2 regions of the Brevibacterium sp. 2SA genome follow, and region 1 is predicted to be linked to the other one. Evidence: predicted binding sites of a transcription regulator. Region 1 holds the regulator's gene; the other holds the start of a gene.
The links. The regulator LexA, encoded in region 1, represses DNA repair genes until DNA is damaged. The targets are predictions, from matches to a motif close to TCGAACANNTGTTCGA.

Region 1 (15,744 bases):
GCCGATGCCGCCGCCGGTCGCAAGCCCGCCGACCGGTCCGGCCTCGGTGAGGAGATCCAGCGGATCCGGACGTGGGAGAAGACGACGGACACCGGCGACCGGGATGATCTGCTGCCCGGCGTCAGCGACAAGGCGTGGGCGCAGGTGTCGGTCAACGCGTTCGACTGCCTCGGGTCGAACTGCCCGCTCTTCACCGAGTGCTACGCCGAACAGGCGCGGACCGCGGCCTCGGAGGCCGACATCATCGTGACGAACCACGCGCTGCTCGCGATCGACGCGTTCGGGGAGAACTCCGTGCTGCCCGAACACGACGTCATCATCATCGACGAGGCCCACGAGCTCAAGGACCGCGTGACGAACGCCCTGTCCGGCCAGATCAACACGGGAATGCTGTCGGCGGCCACCTCGGCGGTGCGGAAGAACACGGCGGTCGAGGACGGGGTCGTCGCGATGCTCGACACCGCCTCGGCGGCCTTCGAACGCGCCACCGCCGGTGTCCAGGAGGGGCTCATGCTCTTCGTCGGCGAGCCGCTGGCACTAGCCCTCACGCAGATCCGCGACTCCGCCCGGCAGATCATCAACGACATCGGCGGACGCGGAGAGGACGCCGATGCAGGGCGGCAGATGGCCAAGGCCCGGTGCCAGGAGATCTTCGAACTCGCCGAGCGCTTCTGCGACCCCGGCAAGAACGACGTCGTGTGGCTGAGCCGCAGCACCTTCCGCGAACGCGAGACGACCAACCTCGTCGTCGCCCCGCTGAGCGTGGCCGGGACGATGCGCAACGGCATCTTCGAGGACTCCACCGTCGTCGCGACCTCGGCGACGCTCGCCCTCGGAGGGAACTTCGACGCCGTGGCCGCCTCGCTCGGTCTCTTAGGACCGGACGCGCCGAGGTGGGACGGCCTCGACGTCGGCTCACCCTTCGACTACGGCCGCCAGGGGATCATCTACGTCGCGTCTCACCTGCCCAAACCCGGTCGCAGCGGGCTGAGCGAGGAAGCGCTGGCCGAACTCGAAGCGCTCGTCACCGCATCCCGTGGCGGGGCGCTCGGGCTCTTCTCCTCGAAGGCGGCAGCGAATGCCGCCGCCGAGCACCTGCGCGCCAAGGTCGACGTCCCGATCCTTCTCCAGGGGGAGGACGGTCTGCCGTCACTCGTCTCCCGCTTCGCCGCCGACGATGAGGCGTGCCTGTTCGGGACGATGTCACTGTGGCAGGGCGTCGACGTGCCGGGGAGGACGAACCGGCTCGTCATCATCGACCGGATTCCGTTCCCGCGGCCGGACGATCCGCTCATGCAGGCGCGGGCCCGCGACGCCGACAAGCGCGGTGTCAACGGGTTCATGGCGGTGAGCGCGACGCATGCCGCACTGCGTCTGGCCCAGGGAGCCGGACGCCTCATCCGGTCGACGGCGGACAAGGGCGTGGTCGCGGTGCTCGACTCGCGGCTGCGCTCGGCTCGGTACGCCGGCTACCTCGTCAACTCGATGCCGCAGATGTGGCCGACGACGGACTCACAGCTCGTCCGCACGGCCCTCGGCCGCCTCGCCGACGCGAAGGAGTAGTCCGGGGCGCTCGGCGTCGCCGCGCAGGCTGTGCCCGCGCGGCACCTTTCAGAGGCGGCGGATGACGGCGACGACGAGCCCCATGATCTGCGCGTACGTGCCGTCGATGGGGTCGTAGTCCTTGTTCTGCGGGAGCAGCCACTGGCGCCCGGCCTTGCGCTTGAGCGTCTTCACCGTCGCCTCACCATCGAGGAGGGCGGCGACGATCTGACCGTTGTCGGCGGTGTGCTGCTTGCGCACGACGACCCAGTCGTCGTGGCAGATGGCGGCCTCGATCATCGAATCGCCGACGACCTTGAGGAGGAACATCTCACCGGAGCCGACGACCTGCGTCGGCAGGGAGAAGACGTCGTCGACCTCCTGCTCGGCGAGGATCGGGCCACCGGCGGCGATGCGGCCGACGACGGGGACCTGGACGGTGTTGTTCGCGAGCTCCTCGTACTTCGCCCGCTCCGCCTCCTCTTCTTCGAAGGGATTGACGACCTCGATCGCCCGCGGGCGTTTGGGATCGCGACGGACATAGCCGAGCCGCTCGAGCTGCGAGAGCTGATGCGCGACGCTCGAGAGCGACGCGAGACCCGCGGCCTCACCGATCTCGCGCATGCTCGGCGGGTAGCCGTTGGTGACGACGGCGCGTTCGATCGTCTCGAGGACGAGCCGCTGCCGGGGGGAGAGTCGGAAGTCGCCGGCTCCGGTCGGCCCGTCGGGGATCTCGACCTCGTCCTCTTCGCTGCGCGCAGCCGCGATCTCGCTGGCCACATCCTCGTTGCGCGGCCTTCCTCTGCCTCGTTTGCTCTGCACCATTGCCTCTTCCCCTTCGTTCTAATCCCACCGGTCGAAGCGCTTCGAGAGATCTCGTGTCAGTGCCGCCTGGGATGGTTGTTCGAGATCGATCAACAACGCTGGTTCTCGCTCATTGTCTCATAAATGTTCGAGGTGGACTGGACATTTGTTCGATTGGCATGTTGAATAGAACAGACGTTCTACTCATTGCGGGTGGAATCGTACGAAGAAAGAGGTAAAGCGATGTCTGAGAAGAATCACGAAATGCGTCTGACCGTCCGCGGCCGCCGCGCCGTGCGCCTGCTCCGGACTGCCCTGTGCGCTCTCGCCATCATCGGCGGCACGCTCTTCATCTCCACCCAGACGTTCACCGCCGAGGCGGTCGCTGAGGGAGAAGTCGTCGGAGTCGCCGCTGACGCCGTCGTCGTCGGCGAGGGCGAGTCGCTGTGGACCGTGGCCTCGAACCTCGGCCTCGACCGCGACACCCGTGAGGTCGTCGCCGACATCGTCGAGCTCAACCACCTCGACAGCCCCGTCGTCCACCCCGGCCAGAGCCTCAACGTTCCCCAGCGCTAAAATCGGTGTGTGGGAAACATCGACTCTCTGCCGGTCCGGTCCGACCTCGTCGGTCAGCAGCCCTACGGCGCTCCGCACCTCAACGTTCCGGTACAGCTCAACGTCAATGAGAACGCCTATCCGATCCCCGAGGTCGTCACCGAGGCGATGCGCCGGGCCGTCGACGGCCACCTCGCCGGACTCAACCGCTACCCCGACCGGGAATTCACGGCGTTGCGTGAACACCTCGTCACCTATCTCGACGGCGTCAACGAGCGGGCGGGCGGCTCGGTCGACCTCCTCCCGGAGATGATCTGGGCGGGCAACGGCTCGAACGAGGTCCTCTCCCACATCGTCCAGGCCTTCGGCGGCCCCGGACGCACCGCACTCGGCTTCACCCCGAGCTATTCGATGCACCCGCTCATCACGACCGGCACCGGCGCGACCTGGGTGGCGGCCTCCCGGGACGAGAAATTCGAACTCGACGCCGCAACCGTGGCCGCCGAGGTGGCCCGCGTCGATCCCGACATCGTCTTCCTCTGCACCCCGAACAATCCGACCGGCACCTCGATCGGCCTCGACGTCATCGCCGCCGCCTACGAGAACTGCCGTGGAATCGTCATCGTCGACGAGGCGTACGCCGAGTTCTCCCGTCCCGCCCTGCCCTCGGCGATGACCCTGCTTCAGGGCCGACCGCGCCTCGTCGTCTCCCGGACGATGAGCAAGGCCTTCGCGTGCGCCGGACTGCGGCTCGGCTACGCGATCGCGGCCCCCGAACTCATCGACGCCCTCCGCCTCGTCCGGCTGCCGTACCACCTCTCCGACATCACCCAGGTGCTCGCGTGCACGGCCCTCGACCACGCCGACCTCCTGCTCGGCAACGTCGACCGGCTCATCGACTCGCGCACGGCGATCGCCGACCGCCTCGCCGCCCTCGGCTTCACCGTCTACCCGAGCGATTCGAACTTCGTCCTCTTCGGCAACATCGCCTCACCGGCCGACCTGTGGCAGAAGCTCCTCGATCGCGGGATCCTCATCCGCGACATCGGCATTCCGCATCATGCCCGCGTCAACGCCGGCACGGAAGCCGAGACGACGGCGTTCCTCGCGGCCCTCGACGACATCGTCGCGACCGACCCGGACACTCTGCTCAGCGCTCGCTGAGCCCGACCGCCGTCGCGACCCGAACCACCGCCCTGGTGCGCCGAACCACCGCCTCGGCGACTGCGACGCTCCACCACCTCGGTTCCACCGCCTCGGCGAGACCATCACACAACCGCCTCAGCGAGACCGTCGATGTCCAGGTGCGAGACCCCTGTGCAGGATGCGGACCGGGACTGAGACAATAGAGGTCGGCGCGTGAGTGCGCCGGCTGATGACCAGAGCGAAGAAAGGCTCACTATGCGGAAGGCCCAACGCGACCGATCGACCTCCGAGTCGACCGTGTCCGTCGCCCTCGACCTCGACGGCACCGGCAGAGCGGACATCTCGACGACCGTGCCGTTCTTCGACCATATGCTCACCGCACTGGCGAAGCATTCGCTCATCGACTTCGACATCACCTCCTCCGGCGACACCGACATCGACGTGCATCACACCGTCGAGGACACCGCGATCGTCATCGGTCAGACCCTCGCCGAGGCGCTCGGCGACAAGGCCGGCATCCGCCGCTACGGTGCCGCCTTCGTCCCGCTCGACGAAGCGCTGGCCCGCTGCGTCATCGACATCTCCGGCCGGCCCTACTTCGTCCACGAGGGCGAGCCCGACGGTCAGCAGTACCACCTCATCGGCGGACACTTCACGGGCTCGATGACCTCGCACGCCCTCGAGTCGATCGCGTTCCACGCGGGACTGACCGTCCACCTCGACCTGCTGCGCGGCCGCGACCCGCACCACATCGTCGAAGCCCAATTCAAAGCATTCGCCCGCGCCCTGCGCGAAGCCGTCGAACCCGACGGACGCACCACCGCAGTGCCGAGCACCAAGGGAGTCCTGTGAGCACCACCGTCGTCGTCACTCCGTTCGGCGTCCCCGACCAGCTCGCCGCCGCGTGCGTGCTGTCGAACATCTCCGGCACGATCGTGCCCATCGGCGACTTCACCGGCATCGTCCTCACCGACACCGGGGTCGAAGCCGGCAACGAGGCGGCCGCCGCGATTTCGAAGCTCGCCGGCAAGCACGAGGTCCTTCTCCTCGTCCGCAGCGACGAGCAGATCGACGCCGGGCACTTCCGCCACGGGGCCCGTGAGTCCGATGTCCCCGCCGGACTCGCCCTGCGCAACCTGCCCGACGTCACCGAGCAGATCCTCCTCGAGACCGTCACCCCCGAGGAGGTCGAAGGCAACATCCCGACCTCGTCGATGTCGAAGCTCCAGGCGAGCGCGGCGACGATGACCCCGGGACGGGCAGCACTCGCACGCACCGCGCTCATGTGGATCGTCGTCGCCGTCCTCGCCGGTCTCGTCCTCGCCTTCGGCGTCACCGTCGGACTCGGCGGCAACGCCGTCGCCTGGATCGTCGCCGTCGTCGGGGCGATCGTCCTCGGGTTCTCGCTGTGGCGGATCTCCCGCGTCCTCTCAGGAGGGCAACGCTGATGACGACGATCGCCGTCCTCGACTACGGTGCCGGCAACGTCCGCTCCGCGGTGCGCGCCGCCGAGGCTGCCGGAGCCGATGTCACCCTCACCGCCGACCACGCGGTCATCGACGCCGCCGACGGTCTGCTCGTGCCCGGGGTCGGAGCGTACTCCGCGGTGATGCGCGGGCTCGAGTCCGTCGGCGCCGTCGACCTCATCCGCGACCGGCATGCGGCCGGTCGTCCTCTGCTCGGCATCTGCGTCGGCCTCCAGGTCTTCTTCTCCCGCGGACGCGAACACGGGGAGGAGACCGAGGGCATCGGCCTGTGGCCCGGTGAGGTCACCGCGCTCGACGCCCCCGTCGTGCCCCACATGGGATGGACGGGCGTGACCGCTGCCCCCGGGTCGCAGATGTTCGCCGGCATCGAGGATGAGAAGTTCTACTTCGTCCACTCGTACGCCGCGACCGAGCACCCGACCGGGACGCTCGTGACGACAGCGACCCATGGCGGAGACTTCGTCGCCGCCGTCGAAGACGGCACGACGTGGGCCGCCCAGTTCCATCCGGAGAAATCCGCGACCGCAGGCGCCGGACTCCTGCGCAACTGGATCGCATCGTTCTCCGCGCCGCACGACTGACCCGCACGCACCGGGACCGGCGCGGTCCCGGAATCACTGACTCAGCGTCGCATCCACCACAGCACCAACGACTGCGACCCAGGAAAGGCCATCATGACTGACAAGCTCGTTCTCCTCCCCGCCGTCGACGTCGCCGACGGCAAAGCCGTCCGCCTCGTCCAGGGCGAAGCGGGCACGGAAACCGACTACGGCTCACCGATCGACGCCGCCCACGACTTCGAGGAGCGCGGCGCCGAATGGATCCACCTCGTCGACCTCGACGCGGCCTTCGGTCGGGGATCGAACTCCGATCTCCTCAACCAGGTCGTCAAGGCCGTGGGCATCAAGGTCGAACTCTCCGGCGGCATCCGCGACACCGAGAGCCTCGAGAGGGCCCTCGATACCGGAGCCGAACGCGTCAACATCGGCACCGCAGCGCTCGAGAACCCCGAGTGGACCGCCGAGATGATCGCCCGCTTCGGCGACCTCGTGGCCATCGGCCTCGACGTCCGCGGCCAGACGCTCGCGGCCAGGGGCTGGACGAAGGACGGCGGCGACCTCTTCGAGGTGCTCACCGGCCTCGAGGAGGCCGGCTGCGCCCGCTACGTCGTCACCGACGTCCGCAAGGACGGCACCCTGCAGGGCCCCAACCTCGACCTCCTCGAATCGATGTCGACGCGCACCGACAAGCCGATCACCGCCTCCGGCGGCGTCTCGAGCCTCGATGACCTCCGCAGTCTCCGCAGCCTGGTGCCTGCCGGCGTCGACTCCGCGATCGTCGGCAAGGCCCTCTACGCCGGGCAGTTCACGCTCGAAGAGGCCCTCGACGTCGCGGGACGCTGAGACCGTGTCGACCGATTCGGCCGGCCAGCCGTGGGAGGGTCGCAACCTCGCCCCGAACCCGTTCTCCGGGGACACCGGTGAGGCCGATGCGGCCCTGCTCACGGCCCTCGAGACCGCGGCCGCGGCACCGCTCGATGCCGAGGCCCACCGCGGCGTCGTCTCTGCCCTGTCCGGCACCCGGCTCTACGCGCCGATCGTCCCCATGGCCGTCGACCACGGAGTCGGGGAGAACGGGCTCATGGTCGACAACTCCTCGGAGATGGCGATGGTCCGCCTCCAGGCCGCCGACGGCCGCGAATGCACGCCCGGGTTCTCCGCGATCCCCCCGCTGACCACGTGGCACCCCGAGGCCCGGCCGGTGCCCATCGAAGCCGAACGCCTCGTCCTCGGCGCCGTCGAAGCCGAATCCCAGCTCGTCGTCCTCGACCCCGGCTCGGAGCGGTCGTTCCTCCTGCGGCGTCCCGCGCTGTTCGCGTTCGCGCAGGGCCGGCCGTGGACGCCGTCATGGGCCGACACCGAGGTGGGGCAGGCGATCGCGACGATCGCTGAGGCCTTCCCGTGGCTGGCGACGCTCAGTCTCAGCCCCGGCAGCGCCCGCGTCCACGTCGAAGGACCGGAACTCGGCATCCGCCTCGGCGTCCGCGGTGATGTCGACCGGGCCGAACTCGACCGGTTCCAGCAAGCGCTGGCCGGCGATGCCCTCATCATCGACCGTGTCGATTCCCTCGCCCTCCAACTCACCGCGGCGTAGTGCCGGGCCGCGGGTCTCCTATGCTTGAGTGACATGAGCCCGATGCGCGACCTCAGCCGTCCCACCGTCCCCGACGAGTCCTACCTCGACCACATCGCCGTCGAGACGCAGGCCCGTGCGACAGCGGCAGGGGAGTGGACCGACGATCACACCGGCGCCCCGACCGCGAGCATCGAGGCGATCGCTGACGCCGTCGAGACCGTCGGTCCCAAGATCACCGAGCTGCTCCACACCATCCACGGCCTCGCCGAGACGGCCTTCGAGGAGCACGAATCCGTCGCCGCGATCGCCGCCGTCCTCGAATCCCGCGGCATCGCCGTCGAGACCGGCCTCTACGGCGTCGACACGACCCTGCGCGCGACGACGGGCAGCGGTGAGGGCCGGACGATCGCGATCCTCGCCGAATACGATGCGCTGCCGGAGATCGGTCACGCGTGCGGCCACAATCTCATCGCCGCCGCCGGGGTCGGGGCGTTCCTCGCCCTCCACGCGCTCTTCGAGGAGGATCCGGCCGCGGTGCCCGGCACCGTCGTCCTCCTCGGCACCCCCGCCGAGGAGGGGCACTCGGGCAAGGAGATCATGGCCCGGGCCGGTGCCTTCGCGGACATCGATGCGGCGATCATGGTCCACGGGTACGGCTACGACTGCGCCGACCAGGTGTGGCTCGGCCGTCGCCTCCTCGAGGTCACGTACTCCGGCGTCGCCGCGCACGCCTCGGCGCAGCCATTCATGGGACGCAACGCGCTCGACGCCGCATCCCTCTTCTACCAGGGTCTCTGTCTCCTGCGGCAGCAGATGCCGCCGATCTCCCGCCTCCACGCCGTCATCGCCGACGGCGGGACCAGGCCGTCGATCATCACGGAGTCCGCGACTGTCCAGTGCTACGTCCGCTCGAAGTATCCGGAGACGCTCAAGGAGCTTTCGCAGCGGGTCGAGGACGCGGCGATGGGGGCGGCGCTGATGACCGGCACCGGGGTCGAGGTGACGTGGGATGAGCACCCGCCGTCGCTGCCGGTGCGCGGCAATGCGGCCCTGACGACGCGCTGGGCCCTCCATGAGGAGGAGCGGGGACGCTCACCGCTGCCGGCCGGGGTTCTCGACGAGTCGATCGCCGCGTCGACGGACTTCGGCAACGTCTCCTACCGGATCCCCGGCATCCATCCGCTCATCAGGACCGCCGACGCCGAGGTGGCCCTGCACACCCGCGAGTTCGCCGCCGCCGCGATCACCCCGGCCGCCGAGACCGCGGCCCGCGACGCCGCCTACGGGCTCGCGTGCACGGCGCTCGACTACCTCGTCGACGATGCCCTGGCCGCCGAGGTGGACGACGAGTTCACCCGCGCCGGCGGCGCGATCGACGTCGAGCACTACTTCGACTGAACGGGTTGAGCGCCGCCGGCCGGCACGTGCGACGGCCGCCGGCCGGCACGTGCGACGGCCGCCGGCCGGCGATCACACCGCGGCGGATCCCGCCACGCGCTTGCCGTCGAGGAAGACATGCGCGATCGTCGACCGGTCGGTGAAGCGGGTGGGATCCTCGAGCGGGGAGGCCGTCCAAGCGACGAGGTCGGCGCGCTTGCCCTCCTCGATCGTGCCGGTGACCTCGCCGAGGTCGCAGAGCTCGGCATTGATCCGGGTCGCGGCGATGAGCGCGGCCTCCGGGGACTCGAGCTGCGAGCGCAGCTTCATCTCCTCGGCCCGATTGACCTGATTGAGGCCCGTGAGGTCGGAGCCGAGACCGATGCGCACCCCGGCCTTCCGGGCTTCGCGCAGGGAGGACTCCATCCCGGCGATGACGTCGTCGATCTGGGCGGAGAAGTCGTGTTCGACGCCGGAGGCGGACGACCCGGTGAGGTAGACGTAGGCGGTGGCGAACGTCGGGACGAGGGAGACGCCGTTCTCGACCATGAGCTGCGCGGTCTCCCCGTCGATGCCGGTGCCGTGTTCGATGCACTTGACGCCGGCTTCGATGGCCGTGCGGATGCCCGTGGCATTGTGGGCGTGGACGGTGACGTACGTGCCCCTCGCGTTCGCCTCGTGGACGGCCGCGGAGATCTCATCGAACGTGAACTGGGTGGCCTCGACGTTGTTGCGGAACCCGAGCACGCCACCGGTCACGCACATCTTGATGAAGTCGGCCCCGCGGCGGAAGGACTCGCGGACGTTCCTGCGGATCTCATCGGGACTGTCGGCGAGCAGCGCGATCGTCCGCAGCCCCGGGATCGCGTGCGTGTCGAAGTACTCGGTGGGCTCCCATTCGCTCGAGTAGTGCCCGTGCCCGCCGGTCTGGGCCTGGATGGGCCCGGACTGGACGATCCGCGGGCCGCGCACCCGACCGCTCGCGATCGCCTGCGGGACCCCGAGATCGAGACCGCCGCAGTCGCGCAGCGTCGTGAAACCGGCGTCGAGGGCCTGCCCGCAGACGTAGAAGATGTCGCCGGCGAGGACGGCGACGGGCAGGTCGTGGCGCAGGCTGGCATCGACGGGGCTGGCCATGCCGGCATGGGTGTGGCCGTCGATGAGACCCGGGGTGATCGTCAGCCCACGGGCGTCGATGATCTCGTCGCCCGCCTCGGCGTCCCCGCCGATGCGATCGATGAGACCATCGTCGATGCGGATTCCCGTGACATCCCGGGGGGCGGTGCCCGGGCCCTTGTCGGTCTCGTCGCCGGTGCAGGGAATCACGGTGGGGTTGGCCAGCCAGATCGCCATTGTTACCTCTGATCTCGTCGTTGAAACTGTGGTCGTCTTCCGATTATCTCGGTCCGGCGGCGCGCGGACTATCGCTGACTGTCGTGTTCGACGGTCTCCGGCCACGACAGCTGTCCAGTCGTGCGGAGCAGTTTGAGTCCCATGTGCGCGGCGAGCCGGTCTCCGCCGCTGCCGAGGTCGAGGCCGGTGAGCTGTTCGATCCGCTTGAGCCGGTTGTAGAGGCTTCCCCGGTGGAGGTACATCGCCGAGGCGGTGGCCCGGACGTCGCCGGCCGCGTCGAGGTAGCGCTCGAGGGTCTCCGCGAGGTCGGGATGGTCGGTGACGAGTGAGGCGATGACCGTGGCGATCGGCGTCGCCAGGGTCTCCGCGTTCGCCTCGGGCAACAGTCCGTAGTACCCGAGTTCGCTCCAGCGGCGGAGCGCGACCGGGGCGGTGTCCGTGGTCAGGGCGATGCGGGCGGCGGTGAGCGCGTGCCGGTAGGAGGCGATCGTCGTCTCGGTGTCCCTGAGGTCCTCGAGGGCGCTGCCGAGGCCGATGCCGACCCGGTCGATCACGTCCTGATCGCCGAGTTCGCCCTGCCACCACTGCCTCACCGAGTCGTCGGGGAAGTCCGCGCCGAGGAGGACGACGCTGTGGTCGGCGGATTCGTGGAAGAGGCCCGGGGCCAGGGAGAACCAGTCGGTGAAGCGCTCGAGCAGGAGGGAGGCGCTCATCCCGAGCTGCGCCGGGCTCGCGCCGGTGGTCCCGGTGAACTCGAGGACGAGGAGGGTCGAGGCCTGGGCGCCGAAGAGGCGCTCCTGGGCGAGGGCCTCGGCGCCTTTGGTCCGCTGGTCCGGGTCGGGGGAGAGGGCATCGGCGAGGTGCTGTTTGAGGGCGGAGTCCCGGGCTCGTCCGGCGTGGGCCTGACGGCGCAGCTCCCGGCTGATGGAAGCGGCCGCCTCGGCGACGGTCTTCTCCTCGTCGGCTCCGATGGGACCCTCGGTCTGCAGGAGCCAGATGAAGCCCATCGTCCGGCCCTCGGCGGTGACGGGGTAGCCGAAGCGGGCGATGTACGCATCGAGGCTCTCATTGGCCCCGACCTCGAAGAGCCGGGTCGCGCTGCGGGCGCCCTGGGAGTAGATGAATTCCTGGAGTTGGGGTGAGACGCGGCGCCGGAGCACCGAATCGATGCGAGCCTGGTCGACCGCTCCCATCTGCTTGGAATGGGCGATGTGGCGGATCGAGTAGTCGCTGACCGAGACGGTGCGCCCCAGCGCCGTGCTCAGGGCATCGACGATGGACTGGACCTCATCTTGCATGCCTCCAAGGGTAGAGGACACGGTGGCGGCCCAGCCCATCGCCGGTTCAGCGGGTGCGCAGCTGCGCGCCCTGGGCGATCGAGGAGTCCCTCGTCTCCGGCAGCCAGCGGGCGAGGACGAGGAAGGCGATGGCGCCGATGGCCAGCGTGTAGAACCCCGGGGCCAGGGCGGTGCCGAATGCGGAGATGAGGCTCGAGTTGACGAGGGGAGCGGTGCCGCTGAAGATCGCGTAGGCGATCGCGGTGGGCAGGGCGAGGCCGACGAAGCGGAACTGCGGGGGCAGGAGCTCGGGGACGCTGATGTTGCCGACGACGCCGACGAAGTTCGTCGCGATGACCATGACGATCATGCCGAGCCATGCCAGGGCGGCGACGCCGAGGAGACCGTAGGCGGGGACGACGGCGACGGCGGCGATCGCGACGCTGGGGATGAGGAGCCGACGGCGACCGTACCGGTCGGCCAGGGCCCCGATCATCGGGCTGGTGATCGCGGCGACGATGAGCATGATCGTCACGGTGATCGTCGCCGACAGCGGAGCGAACTTGAGTTCGGAGATGAGATAGCTCGGCAGGTAGCCGACGACCGAGGAGGTGAGGATGCCGAGGAAGACGTTGTAGACGAAGACGATCATGATGATGCCCTTGTGCTTGGCCCAGAGGTCGCGCAGGCGCGGGGCGTTGTCGATCTTCTCCTCGGTCTTGATGAACACGGGGGTCTCGGCCAGGCGGAGACGGACGTAGAGGCCGACCATGGCGATGAGCCCGCCGAAGACGAACGGGACGCGCCACACCCATTCCTGGTAGACGGGGCCGAAGCTCGCCTGGAGGACGAGGATGAGCACCGTGGCTCCCACCGTGCCCAGCCACGTCGAGGTGGTGACGAAGCTGCACCACAGTCCGCGGCGGCCCTGCGGGGCGTGCTCCATGAGGAACGTCGTCGCGCCGACGAACTCACCGGCGGCGGAGAAGCCCTGGAGGCAGCGGAAGATCAGCAGCAGCGCCGGCGCCCACCAGCCGATCGCTGCGAAACCGGGGATGAGTCCGATCGCGGCGGTGGCCAGGCCCATCATGATGACGGAGATCGACAGGGCGCGGCGCCGGCCGTAGCGGTCGCCGATGCGACCGAGGACGTACCCGCCGACGGGGCGGATGACGAACGCCGCGGCGTAGACGGCGAAGGTCGCGGCCAGCGCCCCGGCACCGCCGTCGGGCGGGAAGAACGTCGCGGCGATGATCGTCGCCGCGAACCCGTAGAGGGCGAAGTCGAACCACTCGACGAAGTTGCCGACCGTCGTGCCCGCGATGAGCGGGACCGGCGACGATTTCTTCGGCGGCGAATCCGGTGAGTCTGTGGCCTTGGTCTGCATCATTGCCTCCCTGTGCGACCTGATGTGTGATGAGTGTCTCAATCCTTGCGCCTCGCCGCTGACCTCGACAATGACGGATTGTCGCGTGTTGGCGGACGCGGAGACGACAGTTGTCCAGACCTTGCGCCCGGGCTCTGCGAACCGTTGCCCGGCCGGCCCGGCCGACCCTACGTTATTGCCCATGACACCCACAGAATCGCCCACGGACACCCAGTCGACGACCCCCGCACAGCCGACCGCCGAGGCCCCGGAGTCTCGGACCCGGGAGCTGGCCCGACGCTTCGCCGACGACCTCGTCGCCCTGCGCCGGGATCTGCACCGGCAGCCCGAGCTCGGGCGTCAGCTGCCGCAGACCCAGCAGCGCGTCCTCGATGCCCTCGCCGACCTCGACCTCGAGATCACCCTGGGCACGGAGCTGACGAGCATCACCGCGGTGCTGCGCGGCACGAAGCCCGGTGGCCGCACCGGTGAGGACCGGCCGGTGGTGCTCCTGCGCGGGGACATGGACGGGCTGCCCGTCGTCGAGGAGAGCGGAGAGGACTTCGCCTCGACGACGGGGGAGACGATGCACGCGTGCGGACACGACCTCCACACCGCCGGGCTCGTCGGGGCCGCGCGGATCCTCCACGCGATGCGCGAGGACCTCGACGGCGATGTCGTCTTCATGTTCCAGCCGGCGGAGGAGATGGACGGCGGGGCCGAGCAGATGATCGCCGAGGGTGTTCTCGATGCTGCGGGCAAGCGCGCCGATGCCGCCTACGGACTCCACGTGCTCGCCCATGAGATTCCCCGCGGGGTCTTCACCGGCCGCCCCGGCACGCTCATGTCCGCCCCCGATTCGCTCAAGGTGCGGTTCAACGGGGCCGGCGGCCACGGGTCGGCGCCGCACACGACGATGGATCCGATTCCGGCGCTGTGCGAAGCGGTGACCGCGCTGCAGACGATGGTGACGAGGCGCTTCAACATCTGGGACCCCGTCGTCGTCACGGTCGGGCGGATCGCCGGTGGTGCGAAGGAGAACATCATCCCCGACTCCGCGGAGTTCAATGCGACGATCCGGTCCTTCAGCCGGGAGTCCCGGGCCCTGCTCGCCGAACTCGTCGTGCCGCTCATGGAGGGCATCGCCTCGGCGCACGGACTCGAATCCGAGGTGTCGATGACGAACGTCTACCCGCTCACGGTCAACAACCCCGATGAGCACGCGTTCATGGCCGAGACCGTGGCCGAGCTCTTCGGTGAGGACCGCTTCGCCCTCAAGCCCACCCCCGACGCCGGGGCCGAGGACTTCTCCTTCGTCCTCGACGAAGTGCCCGGCACGTACCTCTTCCTCGGTGCGTGTGCGACGGGGGATCCGGCGACGGCGCCGAGCAATCATTCGCCGCTCGCCCGCTTCGACGACTCCGTCCTCCCCGACGGGGCCGCGCTGCTCGCCGAACTCGCGGTGCGCCGGATCAACCGCGCCTGAGCAGATCTGCGCGCGGGCCGTGCGCGGAGCCCGCGCATCCGCGCACTACCCTGCACCCGCATCGGCCTATGTGAGCTCGGACACCGAGGTGTGTCAGACTGTTCCACGACAGCACTGCGATCGTCGGACAATGCGGGCGGCCAGGGCAGTTGCGAGTTCAGTGAGCACCACCTCGGCGGTTCGGGCCCTTCACCGGTTTCCTCCCGAACTCAGCGCGTTCATAGGAGAGAGCCATGTCAACGCAGGCGTCAGGGAAAGTCGGAATCGGGCAGCGGATGCTCGACGGGATCGAGCGGATCGGCAACAGACTGCCCGAGCCCTTCACCCTCTTCCTCGGACTCTTCCTCCTCACCGGGGCGATCTCGACGGCGATGGCGCTCGCCGGGGTGTCGGTCTCGATTCCCGGCAGTGACGAGGTCGTCGCGATCAGGGGCCTCTTCACCGGTGAGGGCCTGGCGTGGCTGACGACGACGATGGGCGAGAACTACATCGGGTTCCCGCCGCTCGCGACGGTGCTGCCGATCCTGCTCGCCGTCGGCGTCGCCGAGAAGTCGGGGATGCTCGCCGCGGCCGTGCGCGTCGCCTTCGGCAAGAGCCCGCGCTGGTTGCTCCCTTACGCCGTCGGGTTCGTCGGCGTCGTCGGGTCGATCATGGCCGACTCGGCGTTCATCATCATCCCGCCGCTCGCCGCGCTCGTGTTCAAGGCCGCGGGACGGCATCCGATGGCCGGTCTCATCGGCGGGTTCGCCGCGACCGGCGCCGGGTATTCGACGTCGATCGTCCCGACGAGCCTCGACGCGCTCTTCGCCGGCATCACCACCTCGGTGATGGAGACGTTGCCCGGGGTCGAGTACCAAGCGGTCAACCCGGTCTCGAACTACTACTTCAACATCGTCGCCTCGATCGTCCTCGCCCTCATCGCCGGACTCATCATCGACAAGCTCATCGAACCGAACATGGTCCGCAAGGGCGTACCGCGCGACTACGTCGACGCGACGAGCCAGGGACTCGACAAGAAGTACCAGGCCACGGGCTCGGAGTACGCGGAGAACGCCGTGTCGGCGCAGGAGATGGAGGCCGCACAGACGGCGATGAGCCCGACCCTCGAGCCGGCGGAGAAGCGGGGGCTGCGCTGGGCCGTTCTCGCCGCGCTCGCCCTCACCGCGGTCATCCTCTTCGCGGTCCTCATCCCCGACTCCCCGTGGCGCAACGAGG
Region 2 (15,744 bases), on a different contig from region 1:
GACACACCCACGACGACGCTGTCGAGGCGGTCAGGCAGGGGGCTCGCCGCCGCACCTTTGCCGTCATCAGTCATCCGGATGCTGGCAAGTCGACCCTCACTGAGGCACTTGCCCTCCACGCTCATGCCATCAGCGAGGCCGGTCACATACATGGCAAGGCCAGTCGCAAAAGCACCGTCTCCGACTGGATGGACATGGAACAAGATCGAGGTATCTCCATCACCTCGGCATCGCTTCAACTGATGTATCGCGATACCGTCCTCAACCTGCTTGATACCCCAGGCCACGCCGACTTCTCCGAAGACACCTACCGCGTCTTGGCAGCAGTCGATGCTGCCATCATGCTCATCGATGCAGCCAAGGGCATCGAGACTCAGACGATGAAGCTCTTCGAGGTGTGCAGACATCGCGGCATTCCCATCATCACAGTCATCAACAAATGGGATCGCCCAGGTCTGGATCCCCTTGAGCTCATGGACGAAATCACTGAGAAGACCGGCCTCGAACCGACCCCTTTGACCTGGCCGGTGGGGATATCGGGAGACTTCCACGGGTTCCTTGACCGAGAAACCGGCGAATATGTTGAGCTCACAGCCACCGCTGGAGGTGCACAGATTGCACCGGAGGAGCATTTCGCACCAGACGAGGCCGCTGCACGGGTCGGCCAGGATTGGACGACGGCCCTCGAAGGGGCGGACCTGCTCAGCGCATCGGGCGACGATCACGATCAGGAGACCTTTCTTGCTGGCCTGTCCACACCAGTGATCTTTGCCGCCGCGGTTCGCAATTTCGGGGTACGACGCCTCCTCGACATCCTCGTTGACCTCGCCCCAGCACCTGAAGCTCGAAACACCGCCAACGGCGAGACTCGTGCTCTCGAAGAACCGTTTAGTGCCTTCGTCTTCAAGCTTCAATCGGGCATGGATTCAGCACACCGTGACCGCCTAGCCTATATGCGCATCTGCTCAGGAATCTTCCGACGCGGCATGAACGTGACCATTGCCCGCACGGGCCGCGGATTCGCGACCAAATATGCTCAGCAGACGTTCGGTCAGTCTCGCGACGTCGTCGATATGGCGTTCCCTGGCGATGTCGTCGGTCTCGTCAACGCCTCAGCATTGACGATTGGCGATACCCTCTACACGCATACGCCTGTTGAGTTCCCGCCGATGCCTACCTTCTCACCGGAGCACTTCGCTGTGGCCCGGGCTTTGGACAACAGTCGCTATAAACAGTTTCGTCGCGGGATCGCCCAACTGGAGGCAGAAGGTGTCGTTCAGGTGCTTCGCTCAGATCTGCGTGGAGACCAGGCTCCCGTCCTCGCCGCTGTCGGTCCCATGCAATTCGAGGTCGCAGACCACCGACTGCGCGGCGAGCTGGGTGCTCCGATCCGCTTGGAGATGCTGAACTATTCGCTGGCGCGTCGTACGGATGAGCGATCGGCGGGCACTCTTAACGCCGAACGCGGTGTGGAGGTCCTCGAGCGGGCAGACGGTGAGCTGATCGCGGTGTTCAGCGACCAGTGGCGCCTGCAATCGGTGAGCCGAGCCCACCCCGATCTAATGTGCAAACCGTTCATGGCCGCAAAAGACTAGCGTCGGCGTCCCCTGACACGGTTGGTGTCTGCGTCTCTTGAGTGCTTGATTCCGCCAGCCCGGAGAGGAAGTCGTCTTCGCCGGAGAAGACCTGCTCGAGCAAGTGTTGGCATCTGATCGCACGTGCTGCGTCTTCGGCGAGGACGCGGGTCAGGAACTCGGCGACCTCGACGCTATTGCTGTTGTTGATCGCCTCGATTTCACGCCCATGATCGGAGGCGAAGCTGCGTGAGTGTTCATACAGTGATGACAGTACTTGGACAGTTGTTTCGTTGATACGAGGATTGACAGGCAAATCGGCCTACTTTCTGTAGAGATTTCACGTGTGTGATGAGCGTGTGATGTCAGACGTCGACAGGCATCTCAGGAAAGACCGTCCAGAGGTCACGGACGGTGCGGAAAGAGGCATCCGGATCGACCTGCGACAGTGTCTCGAGTACCTCCTTCCGGGCGTGGGCTGTGCGGGCGGCCTCAATCAACTGAGTTGAGGAGACCGAGGTCGATCCAAATGCAGACGATATGGCGCGTACCAGTTCGAGACGAGTGACCGGATCCATAGTGAAAACCTCCTAAGTCGTGGGACAGGTCCAGGCTGTCCCGGCAAAGACACCGCCCGGTAGACGGCGAAAGCGATACGGAGTCAACCGCTGCCGTTGCCCTCATCAGTGCCAGGGCGGTCGGTGAGCAGCGCGGTTGCCTATGGCCTTAACTCTACCCTTACGTGAGTGTTGAGTCGACAATGTGGTCGTCTCGCGACCTAATGCTCGTAGACTGTATCGACAGGTGCGAAATCATGAACTCGGGGCAAGGTGTGCGCCGCCAGGAGATTACGAAAGTGTGGGTGGGTAGTGTGACCGATGACCATGTAATGCACATCGGAGAGGTGGCAGACCGCGCTGGCCTGTCACTGCGGACGATACGACATTACGACGAGATCGGCCTGGTCGCTCCTTCTGGGCGAACCGACGGAGGATTCAGGCTTTATTCTCCCGCCGACCTCGGGCGTCTCGTTCTCATTAAGAACATGAAGCCCCTCGGCTATTCTCTCGAGCAGATGTCGGAGTTGCTATCGGTCATCGATTCGCGCGCCTCTGGAGCCGGCGCTGGTGCCGAGGAAGCACTGGAGGCCTTCCGGCAGGACGCCGCACAGCGGCGGGAGCGTCTCGTGGTGCAACTGGCCAAGGCCGACGAATTCATCGCCGAACTTGGAAGCGTGTAGAACCCCCCACACTCCAGAGCGCGTTACCTCCGGGTGGCCCGACTTCAACTCTACAGTTACGTAAATGTAGAGTTATAGGTGGATACCCCTGTGGAACGGAGCACTCATGACAGAATCCCAGATGGAAACTGAGGAGCGACAGAAGCTGGCGGCGACTCTTGCCCTCATCGACACCGAACTCGTCCGAGTCGCCGATCAGATCGCGACGAGTGATGCCACGATCCAGTCGCAGAAGGAACTCATCTGGAATAACCAACGCGATATGGACGCCGCGGAGAAGGCAAATATCCGCACACTGGTCTCAACGGCCGTCGGCCTGGGAGAGTACACGGTAAAGACGCGCAAGAGGATCGAGAAACTTCAGGATTCTCCTTATTTCGGTCGTGTCGATTTCACCCGCGACAAGCCTGAGCGCACAGGTTACTCGGCGGATGCCTCCGATGAATTTCCTGCTGAGGAGATCTACATCGGCGTCCACAATTTCTATCGCCCTGGTACCAAGGACATCCTCGTACACGACTGGCGGGCGCCTGTATCGAGCCTGTTCTATGACTACGAGTCGGGCCCAGCATCTTTCACTGCCCCTGCTGGCCAGATTGATGGTGAAATCACTGGCAAACGGCAATACAAGATCGCCCAGGGGCAGATGGAATATGTCATCGAGTCGGCTCTCAACATCGACGATGAGATACTCCAGCGAGAACTCAGCCGCTCCGCCGATGACAAAATGCAAAACATTGTCGCGACCATTCAACGTGAGCAGAACGCGATCATTCGCAACGAGGCCGCTGAAGTGCTCATCCTGCAAGGCGTGGCTGGGTCCGGCAAGACATCGATCGCTCTTCACCGAGTCGCCTTCTTGCTCTACCGGTTCAAAGAGAGCCTCAACTCGTCAAATGTCATGATCCTCTCGCCCAACAAGGTCTTCACCGACTACATCTCCGGAGTGCTGCCGGAACTCGGTGAGGAACAGATCGCTGAAATCGATTTCGGGACCCTGGCAGAGAAATATCTGCCTCCCAAACTGGGCTTCCAGACTTTCAATGAGCAGGTCTCTCACGTTCTCGAGCATCCTCACGACGCGGCTTCCGATCGGATGCGGCACAAAGCCGGAGCTGATTTCGTCGATGATCTCGAAACCTGGATTCACACCGAAATCGCCACCACACTCGCCCCGAGTGCGGTCAGCCATCGTGGGGAGGAGATTTCGGCTGCGGAGATGGCCGAAATCTTCGAACGATGCAGTTTCCTGCCCGTCTTCGCTTGTCTCGAACGCGCGGCGAAGATTGCCGTGACCACTCTGGGACAGCGTTTTAAGAAGGATCGTCGCGGGTGGAAGACCGCTGACGAACGGGAAGTCAGGAAGCAGGTTCTCGGACTGTTCCCCTATAAGGACCCGTTGTCGATGTATAAGGCGTTCCTGGCCTCACGCGAAGAGAAGGGGCTGTTTGTCATGGCCGGGCGCAATCGACTCGAATACGCTGATGTCTTTCCGCTTATTCTCACGCGGCTGAGGACGACTGAGTTTGAAACCTATCAGAATATCCGCCACTTACTCGTCGATGAGATGCAGGACTACACGCCGGCTCAATACGCCGTAGTCAAAGCGCTTTTCCCCTGTCGCATGACGATTCTTGGCGATGCTGATCAGAAGGTGAACCCATTCAGCTCCTCGAGCCTGTCGACGATCCGCGAGATCTTCCCCGAGGCCAACTGTTTGGAGATGTATCGCAGCTATCGCTCGACGTCTGAGATCATTTCCTTCGCACAGGGCATCTCACACAATGATCGCCTCGAATCGGTCGATCGGCACGGCCGACCCCCGGAGGTCATTCGCACCGAGGACACACTCGACGAGGTGGCCGTGATCACGAATCTGATCGATTCTCATTCAGCAGGGCCACAGCAGTCGCTGGGCATTGTGTGCCGAACAATCGAACAAGCCAGGGAATTGCATGATGCGTTGAGAGAGGCAGGTGCTGACATGACCTTACTCGACTATGACAGCGAGGAGTTCGCAAGCGGAGTGGTCATCACTTCGGCTCACGTGGCCAAAGGTCTCGAGTTCGATACGGTGATTGTGCCTGGCGTGTCCGCTGACAGGTACACGTCCGACGTCGACAAAAGCATGCTCTACATCGCCTGCACCAGAGCAATGCACGAACTGTACCTCACCTATTTCGGCGAGCTTCCGTCCTATCTCGCCTTTGCCGAGCCGACGAATGACAGAACAGTGTCTACCCGAGGTTCGTCGAGACAAGCAGCCGTCTTCGGATAGGGCACGAGGGCCCTGATGACACCGTGCCTGTCTCCTTCGCAGGCGTAGAATTTCACAAGGTGCAGACACACGTCATCTCGGAGGAGTCAGGGTGCGCCCAACTGGACTGATCGACAATTCAGACAAACGAGCCAGAAGCGAAATCACTTCAGTATTTAAACGGCTTGAAGACGGATTCCATCAGCAAGACGCCGACATCTTCGATGCCCATTTCAGTCGAGACGCCGTCCAAGTCACTGCCGCAGGTCAAAGAATGACTGGTTGGGACGCGATCCATAGCTATCACAAAGAACGCTTGGAAGGGCACGCGCACGGTCTTCACGTTGCCTTGAAGGTGGAGAGCGTTGGCTTCCTCGCCCCAACGATTGCAATTGTGCACACGCTTCAGGAGACGACTGCGGGTGAAGGTGATGTGCGGTGTAACTCGGGCACGTGGACGCTGATCGAGTGCGCCGGCAAGTGGTGGATCTGTGCAGTCCAGCAGACCAACGTCGTTGCCCTGCCCTCTGACTGGAGTGCTCATGCAGACAGCGACGTCCGGTAAGTGTGCCGGAACAAGGAATTCAGGACGTTGAGATCTCAAATGCTGAATCTCCCAGCAAGGAGGCAGGAGGAATATCGGAATTGGCAGCTTCACTCGAGTGCACCGGAATGAATCGTGATTTAAATTGGACCGGTCTGCTCGCAAACTCAAAGGATGTTCGTGCCCATGCACTAGCCGAAGGGTTCGACCACGTCCTGCACGGGATTTGTCACCTCTCCTTGCATCAGCCCCTTCAACCCTATGTGACATTGCCCTCTGAGAGGGAGCGTCGACAGGTGAAAGCTAGACTGTTGCATTAGGTGAATAATGCTCAGACTCACATCCAGCGTGTATCGTCCGCACATGCTCGCAGTCTCCCATGGCTACGGCCAACAGTCACGGACAGCTTTCAGTCGACATGCTGTGCGCGCTAGTCTCCGCGTTGCGCCGCATGCTCTGCTCTCGCCCGCGCCAGGCTCTCTTCCCCCATCCGCCGGCAGTTCTCCCAGTAGTCCGGGTTGGGCAGAGAATCGAACCACTCACGCACAGCGGGGTCCTGATAGGGGCCAAGAGTCGACATGCCCTCAGATCTATCACGCTGCTCTGACATCTCCAGCGCCGGCCCCTCGGATCAGGCCCTGACGGTAGCGAGCTCACCCCAATGAGTCGTGCACCTCGGCGAGAGCATGGTTCGGGCCATCTGCCAGTCCACGCCTGACTTCAGCCCGCCGAATCCAAGGCCGAGATTGTCACGGCCGAGCTTGGTCGTCACCTCGTCGATGATGGTTGCGATCTTCCTATCCTCCATCTCCGAGGTGAACCCCGGCAACGTTGGCTGCACCCCAGCGGGGGAGAGGTCAGTGACGATGACTCCGGCCCGGGCGTAGCGGGCTCCGGGGCGGATCTCGGGGAGGATCCTCAACGCAGCTTTGGTGAGGTCGACGGGATCCGCAGTCGGCACGGGGAGTGGAACGGATACGCTCGGGTGGTGGCGATCGGCTGCGGCGACGAAATGGGATGTCCCCGCGAACGCAAGCAGCTGCTTGGCCTGTTGCCGATGACGCGCCAGCCGCGCGGCAGCCTGTTGCGCGTAGATCGAGAGGACCTGGCGGATCTCATTCACCTCGGTGATCTTCTTCGAAAACGACCTCGAGAAGATCAGCTGGTCCTTGCCCTCTTTCGGCGTCTCAAATGCGATGCACGGGACACCGTTGAGTTCCCTGATCGTGCGCTCGAGGACAACAGAGAAGCGCCGGCGCATGATTGCCGGGTCCGACGCGGCAAGGTCAGCGACCGTGTAGATGCCAAGTCCCGCGAGACGGGCGCCGAGTCGGCCAGCAACACCCCAGATCTCCGTGACCGGAAGCCGCCGCATGAGCGCCTGGCGGTCATCTGCCGGCACCTGCTCCCACACGCACACACCGCCGAAGCTGGGCACCTTCTTCGCCCACTTGTTGGCCATCTTCGCCAGGGTTTTGGTGGGCGCGATTCCCACACAGACCGGAAGGCCGACATTCCTGGCCACAGCAGCCTTCATCGATCGACCGGTGTCGCCCAACTCACCGAGGGTGCCGGTGAGACCGAGGAATGCTTCGTCGATGGAATAGACCTCCTGCCATGCCGAGAACCGGCCAAGCAACTCCATCACTCGTGAGGAGAGATCCCCATAGAGCTCGTAGTTCGATGATCTCGCCACGAGACCGAGTCGGGCCGCATCAGGCTCGAGCTTGAACCATGGCTCGCCCATCGGGATCCCGAGCCGCTTCGCCTCAGCCGACATCGCGACTGCACATCCGTCGTTGTTCGACAGCACCACGACAGGCCTGCCCTCGAGCGTGGGGTCGAAGACTCGCTCCGCCGAAGCGTAGAAGCTGTTGCAGTCGACAAGGGCAATCTGCTGCGTTCGATCATCGGACATGGCGGATCCCGTAGGTGACCACGCCCCACACTGAGAGCTCCGAGAGCTCGGACACATAGATCGGGGGATAGGCAGCGTTCTCTGCCTCGAGGTGGGCACCGCGGGCATCGATGATCAACCGTTTGAGTGTGAGCTCCCCATCCACGACGGCCACGACGACATCGCCGGACCTCGGTTCCAGTGACCGGTCGACGAGGATCTCGTCACCGTCGAAAATGCCGGCGCCCTCCATCGAATCACCAGCCACTCTCACGATGAAGGTCGACGTCTTGTCGGCGATGAGCACCTCGTTGAGGTCGATCGAAGAGTCCGCGTAGTCCTGCGCCGGAGAAGGGAATCCTGCTCGAATCGCCTCGAGAGGGTAGACGAGCTGCAGGGGAGTGCGCGCTCTGAGGGGAAGCACGGTCAAGGTCATCACACACCACCATCAATAGAACTTCAGTTCTAATACTGTAGAGCATTCCCCTGTGACCACCACGCGAGGGACGGAGGATTCGCGGGAGTCATGTCAGACCCGCGCGGGCTGGTGGCCTATATCAATCAAGAGGCCTCCGCCTAGCCGCGCAGGATGGTATGTCCCTCCCGCTTGCGCAGCTATATATCATTGGTTATATTTGTCTATGTCACATAGATTAAGGAGCAGTGATGACACCCACCACCCCGCTCGGAATGGTCAAGCAGACCTGGATCCCCACGATCGACGGAAGCATCGACGCTACCGCCGCAACATACGCCTGGGTGATCACTGAAGACCGCATCGAAGACGGCCGGAGCAAGGGCCGCCTCGGTCCTTCAAACGCCGACGATCACCTTCTCGAAATCGTCCAGAAGTCCGGTTCACACCGGGTGCGCTTCCGCATGTATGACGACGACGGGAACTACTACTACGGCGGATATGTCACCTACATCGCAGGCTCCGACGATGAAGACGCTGCGTTCGGTCCGCTGGCTGATTTCGGAATCCCGTTCGCTGGCGCCGTTCAGATCCTCTACAAGGATCGGCCCGAACTCGACTGCTCGTGAGGAGCACTGATGCCTGAAACCACCTGGGTCCTCGACCCCACCAGCTTCGCCGCAACGATCGCCCGGACAGAGAAGATCAATGCCCGGGCCGTCCGCCGCGGCTTCACCGGCCGCATCGAGGTCACGGGAACCGAGCGCACAGTCTCCGAGACCGGCCCTGGAGGAGAGACTCGGACCTACATCGTCATCGACACACTGATCTCTGGAGAAGCTCCGCGTTATGGCGGGTGGGAGTTCCTCGCCGCCATCGACACGATCGACACCACTGACGGCGAAGACTTCATCCTCCGGACAGCTCCCGGAGTCGACGCCGCGGCCGTGGATCGCAGCACTCTCACCGCCGGCTACTGTGACCACTGCAAAGCGATCCGCACCAACCGGATCTACACCTTCCTTGTTCGCAACGTCGAGACCGGGGAGGTCAAACAGGTCGGCAAGACCTGCTTACGCGATTTCACCGGCCACCAGGGACGCCCCGTCTTCATCGACCTCGATTCCGTGATCGACGACGTCACAGACTTCCTCGGCAGCTTTCCCCACTCACCCCTGGAATACGCCCCGGAGACCATCGTCGCGGTCGCGTGGGCAGCCTCTCGCGCCTACGGGTGGAAACCCGGCTCACATGGCGGCTACACCACCGCCATGGCCGTCAACGACTACTTGTTCGGAACGACGAAGGTCGCGAAGAAGGTCCGGGATGATCTCTCCCCGGAGATGCCTGCCGCCACAACCAAGGCCAAGGAAATCATCCCTGCACTGCTCTCCGGCCTCGAAACCACCAGCGACTACACCATCAACCTCACAACAGCTCTTCGCGGGGTCTGCGTCGGATCCCGGCATTTCGGCATCGTCGTCTCCGCAGTCGTCGCCTACGAAAGAATGATCGGCGATCAGGTCCGTCAGGCAGCAGAGGTGAAGAAGAAGGCCGAATCCGCCTACGCCGGCACGGTGGGGGACAAGCTCACGATCACAGGAACCATCACCCGCGCACGTGCCGTCGATTCGTCCTTCGGCTACCACGAGAGCACGTCAATGCTCTTCATCATCGAAGCAGGGACCACGGTTCTGAAGACCGTCACGAAAGCAGCCTGGGCCTTCGACGTCGACCAGGGGGACACCGTCACCATCACGGCCACTGTCAAGAGCCATGAAGATTACCACGGCACTCGGCAGACCGTGGTCACCAGGCCCAAACTCATCGACCGGACGAAGGCGGATGCAGAATGAGCCCCACGGAACCCAACATCACCACTGAGCGCGTCGTCTATATCGGTCGACGACTCTACAACGGCACCAAGATCGCGCACTGGTACAGATCTCTCGAGGACCACGAGCGCACAGCCGGCGCGCACAAGGCTTATCTCTCCTGCCCGATCGGAAGTGTTCTCGAAATCACCCACCCCGCCGATGCCCCTTCCGCGATCTACATCGGATCACCCAACGGCCCGCGACTTGTCGATTCATGGACAGACGTCGACGAGCTCGCCGGATGGAGAATACGCGATCGAGCGGACTATCAGCAGTTCGTCACAGCGAAGCGCTTGCAGAAAGATCTCGAAGGGATCCCCGACGAATTCGACGAGGCCCTCAGAACCATCGCCAACCACATGAGCAAGCTCAACCACTCGCAGCGGGCAGCAATGACGACCTACATCACCGCAAGGATTCTGGGAAGATCGAATACATGAAGAGTCTTCCTGAGCTGATCAGACTGGCCGATGAGGTCGCCCAACAACGGATTACGTCGACCACTCTGGCCGACATCGAACAAGCCTCTGCAACCAAACATCTCTGCTCGGAAGACCGCGCAAAGATCCTCGAAATCTTGCACACCCGAATGTCAACCCGCACCACAGCCCCACCGCAATAGGACACCGGACAGCATGTCAGAGCCACGCCGTATCCTGTGAGCTCCAAGCAGCACAATCACCCCACCGAAGGACGCGCACCATGGCTGGGACACCAGAAACACCCGAGGCCACACACCTCCTTGAGCGGCTCTCACAGCTCACTCTCTCCGAAGCGCGCACGATCGCCAGCTTCAACAACGACGACTTCCGAGCGAAGCTCCGCTTTGCGACGGGCACTCAAGCCTGGAACTCCGCATATGACCGGCGTGAGCAATCGCCGTGGGACGACACCTGGGAAGCAGCATTTCGCGCCGGAGTTGAGCCAGCGGTGGCCGCCGGAGAGGCCCTGAAAGCCCGCGGACAGTGGGTCGGACCCGAGCTCATCTCATCGAACCCAGAATGGCAGGATCTCTGGTCAACGGTCTGGCACCTCAGCGCCGACGCCATCGCCGCCGTCGACGCCCGCCGCTTCATCACAGCGAGCAACTACACACCACTGACTCGCCCTCTCCAAGCTGCGCTCGGCGATGAGTTCCCCTCCTTCCATCCCACAGAGTTCCTGACAGCCACATCCGATCAGGACTCGTCAGTAGGGGAACTCTGTCTCTGAAGCTGCATACACAGTCCAGGCCGCATCGTAGATTTCCGTGGCCCACTTCCGACAGGCCGGCAGAGCCATGTCGGTAGGTTGAGGAACCACTCGCGTCAGGATCTCAACGAAACTCGGGTCATCGGGCCGGACGAACAGGAGGATGTACCGCATTTCATTTGGGTGCATATTCCACCGGTCATCCAGGCACGCAGCGCTCAACCACCTCCACTTCCCCAGCAGGTAGCTCCCACTCACGCTGAAGAGGGCAGCCAAATGATCCCAGAATGCCTTCTCCTCCTGTCCCAAGTCCGGCCATTCGGCATCTTCGTTATCACCGATGCCTGGCAACCAAGCCAGAAGTCGCCCAACTGTCGTCTGAGCGACTGAGATCGTCGGATCCGAGTCGGTATCTCGCAGGTGTAATGTCCTCGCCAGATGCTCCTCCGAATCTTCCTCGAGCCCCAGGTCAACGGCGAAAGCGTGAGCGATCTTCGAAGCGGTCACCGAGGACGGAGAGCGGAAGTTCTCGATCCTGACGATTGTGCCGCGGGAAATACCGGATCGGGTGGCCAGGTCCTCCTGAGTCCACCCCTGCTGCTGGCGCATGCCTTCAAGAATCGTAATCATGATCCAAAAGTAACATTCATTTCACATTGTGCGATAGTTGTTCAATGTCAGTGGTGCGTGAGACCATAAGTCCACTACACATGATCCGGGAGACTGGGGAACCTGATGACGCTGACGCACGATGCCTTTCGGACCGCGATCTGGCTGGCACTGAACAACCCACGCAACGATTCGATCCCTGAAGACGTCTGTCCACCAGACCTCCTCAGCTCGGTCACAAGCGAACTGGAGAAGGCCGACTACGTCGTTGTTGCCCGCACACTCGGAGGTGTGTCGATGCAGATCAAAGACGACCATGCCCACATCGGAAGAACAATGGTGCGGAAGTACCGCACGGACGCGGCTCAAATGAGGCTACTCGAATGGGTCCGTGAACACGAAGACCAAGGCTCAAGCCTCGATGTCGCTGACTCCCCCGCAGCCAACGATTTCACTGAGCCCCTCACCAGAGACGACTTCGCCAAGGCCGACAAGGTCCTCCGCGACGAGGGCTTCATCAAGGGCACAGGAGCCTGGGGCCCCGGAACGATTCGCCCTGAGCTGACCGCCGCCGGCAACCGCTGCCTCGATCGCAGGTACGCACCCAGCGATCTACCCACACACCAGACCGCCACGCACACGGTCAATGCTCCGACTTACACCAACCACATCACGGGACCAGTCGGGGGCATTCAGCAAGGTGAGCACAACACAATGAGCGTTGAACAGTCGAACAACCCGGATCTCGCCGAGGCCCTCGACATTGTTGCCAAGATGAAGCAGCTCATCCTCAACGAGGACCTCGATGACGCAACACGCGCCGAGGTTCTCGAACTGCACCAGGAACTCGAGGACAGTGTCCACGCGAAGAAGAGGACCACGATCGTCAACGCCCTCATTTCCGCGATCGCCACTCAAGTCACGAGCTTCGCCGGCAGTCAGATCGGCGCACTCGGCGATCAGCTGTTGCAATTGCCGTGGTTCAACTAGCTCTGAACTCCTGCCAACGACGGCCGACTCTGTTGGGATGCCCTCCATGCCACGACCATTCAGATCCGACGAGGTCACAGATGCCGCAATCGCTTGGATGACCGAGAAGCATCAGCTCTCCGCCCGAGCGGTTGGTTCCACCTACGGAATCGCCCCGGGCACGGCGCGAAAGATCGTGAGCAGGGCGAATCCCCGCCGCTTCACCGGGCGTTCCTATGTACCTATCCTCACCCTTTCCGACTTGCCATCCGCTCGGCGGTCCTGGGTCAAGCACCATGGGCTCCGCGGGTACTCAAACCGGTGTGAGTTCCACGGCTGCGAATTCGACCAGGCCATTGCTCGCATCAGTCTGCATCCCTGTCCGATTCCTCCTCGTGATCGCGATCGGACGCCTACCGAGATCAAAGCCAGAGAAGGGTGCGACGGCCGGTATCACCTATTCGATCCGAGAACGAAGGCGTTCATCTGCGTAGATCACCATGCCGATTCACCTCTCCGTGTTCCTCGGCCGAGACACTTAGACTTTCCCTCTGAGCTAGTCCCGGAGAATCTTCGCTGCCGACCAGAGCTCCCGACTTGGCCGCCTGCCGATCCTCTGATCCATCACAGATCCGCGAAGCTCGCGAAGATCTATGCTGATCTCATCGCGCTCCAGGGGCTGGCATGCTCAATCTGCCATAACGAAGTTGGATCGATCATCGATCACGACCATTCCACAGGGAATGTGCGCGGCTTGCTGTGCCGATATTGCAATCGTCACGTCGACGAATGCCTCCACCTCTCGGTATGTCCCCACGCCGAGTATCTGAACTCGCCTCCAGTCACAGGACAGATCCGCCACCCTAATCACCACACCTAGAGCACAAACGAACTCTGTAGCGCGAAATCAGCATCGACACCCTTCAGGCCGTCAGTGCCCTTCTCGAAAGTCTGGAGCAATTGGCGCAACTTTGCACTGACCGGGGAGATCCGCGGCTCATCCTGAGCGCGCTCGACGCTGCTTCTCGCCTCGCCACCAATCGAGAGCGACCACTGGCTGCGGCGGGGGAGTGCCCCCAACTTTATGGCGGACCCATGCCGCTGGGCGCCCCGTGGCGTCTGCCAAACTCGTCAGCGGCACTCCCTGCCTCCACGCCATTCGCGTCAGCCAGGAGTCCATGGTCGCCCGCAGCAGCTTGTGGGCCTTCTCCCACTGGCTCAAGAGCGACACCACCTCAAGCAATCGCAGGTACGGATTATCCGGCAACGAATCCGGATCGAGCGCCCACTCCACAACGCCACGCTTCGGCTCAGCATGACCAGACCGCGCCGCCTGCAGCGCCTTCCGGATCTCTGCAACCGAGAGGTCGATGACAAGAGGGATCTCCGACTGGGGAAGTACCCCTTTGAAGCATGCGAGCTCATGGCCAGCCAGCGCGAAGCCCACATCGATCCAATCGCTACTGCCACGATGACCTGCAGCTACTGACCTCAGATCGTCCAGCTGAGGATGCCCCGCAGCGATATCGCACCCTGCCCACAATGCCGCCCAACCAGCCGGCTCCATCTTCTCGGCAACGCGGGTCCTCGCAATGCCATGACCCTGATACCAGGATTCGGCTTCACGCTCCCACTCATCGAAAAGAAACCGCCGGCTGCCGCTCATATGTACAGCGTAGGGACATACCACCACCCACGGCACTCCTCGACATGTCATCAAACTGCAACATACTTCTCTCAGAAAGTAGAAGAGTAGCTAAATGACTCGAAAAACTTTGTGCATATCTATCTACATCAAACAGTATCTAAAAGTGTCCTGGCCGAAACGCCTACTTTTCGACATTTTGTGGTGATTTCGCTTGAATCACCACAAAATCACCACTCGCTCACCACTTCGAGTGGTGATCACCCAAATACATGCCTTGACCTGGGAATATACCCACTCAGAGGCAGTCGAGAGACACCCCCGCTCACCACTCCAAAATGTGGCCACTTATGCCACTTGACCTGCAACGATGATCGCCCGTCACCACAATCACCACAACCACAGCCTTAGAACACATCTAGCTGAAGGATGAGACAGGACGCCTACTTTTCGCAGACGCAGCCTCCCTGAGGCCTCGAGAAAAATTTCGGGATCCTGTCAGATCCGTTCAATCCGCTCGCTTACATGGCAAAGGACAGCGAGGAGGACGAGAAACTTGACGACACGCGCAACAGGAACCATCAATCTGAATCAGATTCAGTTTGAATGGGGACCATGGCTAGACGATCAAAAGGCGACCGCACCGCTACCACGGCGCGCTTCCCTACCGAGCACTTCAAGCGATACTGCGACGAAGCTCGACGCCAGAATCTCGAGCTATCTGACTACCTCGCGCTCATCATGGCCCAAGCGCACAATCTATCCGTGCCTGCCTACCTCGATGAGCAGCAGAAGGAGGTGCTGCCCGTGGCAGTCTGACCTCCAGACACAAGAAACCCCCGCATGCCTGGCCGCATACAGGGGAATCCTCGAAATTACTTCTTATGCACGCTCCGCGCTGAGTTCTCACATCAACACGAGCGCCTTTGTTGTACCCATTTTACCCGGGCACAGCTTCGAAGTACGGGATCTCCAGCCTCGGTTGCAGGGCGTGTCTACCTCTTGCCTTTCACTCATTTACTCATATACTCAAGTGTGTACACGTATAGATTCTGCAATGAGAGGGAGGCAGCCAGATGCTCTTACTCCAGGAGAAAACTCAGGCGATGCCAGCATCCTCCAAACGCCTCAACGCGGACATCGAGTCAGATCAGTACCAAGCATTCAAAGTGGCCGCCGCCCAAGACGGCGTAACCATAGGGCATCTCACGCGCGCATTTGTCGACGCGTATCTGAAGGATCCGGACGTACGCAGAACCTTCGCGGAACGAGCCAGGGAGATCAGAGACAAGTAGCACAAAAAAATGTCCGGATGGAGCGGGAACTCCATCCGGACTAGGAACCTAACAAGCCGACAAGCTATATCAGGAAGTCACTAGGAATTTTACCATGACAGTTTCGCCCAATGAAGGGGCACCACACCCTCAATCACAGGCATTTGCCTCGATTGATCGCGTATGGGACGCCCTGACCGACATGGGCCTCCAGCCAAGCAAAGGCCGCGGATCCCGCGACTTCATGGCTTT

Region 2: a site for LexA is predicted at 7,965-7,980, ahead of umuD (translesion error-prone DNA polymerase V autoproteolytic subunit). Genes of this name have one in related genera too.

Annotation. Positions count from the first base shown of each region.
Region 1 is NZ_SCMW01000014.1:43,886-59,629, reverse strand. It holds gene FFS20_RS07605 (ATP-dependent DNA helicase) at 1-1,563, shown strand, start outside; gene lexA (transcriptional repressor LexA) at 1,612-2,367, opposite strand; gene FFS20_RS07595 (LysM peptidoglycan-binding domain-containing protein) at 2,611-2,922, shown strand; gene FFS20_RS07590 (histidinol-phosphate transaminase) at 2,932-4,065, shown strand; gene hisB (imidazoleglycerol-phosphate dehydratase HisB) at 4,303-4,899, shown strand; gene FFS20_RS07580 (hypothetical protein) at 4,896-5,495, shown strand; gene hisH (imidazole glycerol phosphate synthase subunit HisH) at 5,495-6,115, shown strand; gene priA (bifunctional 1-(5-phosphoribosyl)-5-((5-phosphoribosylamino)methylideneamino)imidazole-4-carboxamide isomerase/phosphoribosylanthranilate isomerase PriA) at 6,209-6,937, shown strand; gene FFS20_RS07565 (SseB family protein) at 6,942-7,688, shown strand; gene FFS20_RS07560 (amidohydrolase) at 7,722-9,068, shown strand; gene FFS20_RS07555 (amidohydrolase family protein) at 9,141-10,400, opposite strand; gene FFS20_RS07550 (PucR family transcriptional regulator) at 10,469-11,698, opposite strand; gene FFS20_RS07545 (MFS transporter) at 11,745-13,067, opposite strand; gene FFS20_RS07540 (M20 family metallopeptidase) at 13,246-14,529, shown strand; gene FFS20_RS07535 (AbgT family transporter) at 14,763-15,744, shown strand, end outside.
Region 2 is NZ_SCMW01000054.1:7,844-23,587, reverse strand. It holds gene FFS20_RS15105 (peptide chain release factor 3) at 1-1,595, shown strand, start outside; gene FFS20_RS15100 (hypothetical protein) at 1,576-1,890, opposite strand; gene FFS20_RS15095 (DUF2795 domain-containing protein) at 1,940-2,152, opposite strand; gene FFS20_RS15090 (MerR family transcriptional regulator) at 2,464-2,814, shown strand; gene FFS20_RS15085 (3'-5' exonuclease) at 2,921-5,092, shown strand; gene FFS20_RS18365 (hypothetical protein) at 5,241-5,615, opposite strand; gene FFS20_RS15075 (Y-family DNA polymerase) at 6,247-7,533, opposite strand; gene umuD (translesion error-prone DNA polymerase V autoproteolytic subunit) at 7,523-7,948, opposite strand; gene FFS20_RS15065 (hypothetical protein) at 8,179-8,556, shown strand; gene FFS20_RS15060 (hypothetical protein) at 8,566-9,783, shown strand; gene FFS20_RS15055 (hypothetical protein) at 9,780-10,244, shown strand; gene FFS20_RS15050 (hypothetical protein) at 10,507-11,016, shown strand; gene FFS20_RS15045 (helix-turn-helix transcriptional regulator) at 10,993-11,625, opposite strand; gene FFS20_RS18000 (hypothetical protein) at 11,731-12,594, shown strand; gene FFS20_RS15035 (hypothetical protein) at 13,571-14,239, opposite strand; gene FFS20_RS15030 (hypothetical protein) at 14,834-15,037, shown strand; gene FFS20_RS15020 (hypothetical protein) at 15,737-15,744, shown strand, end outside.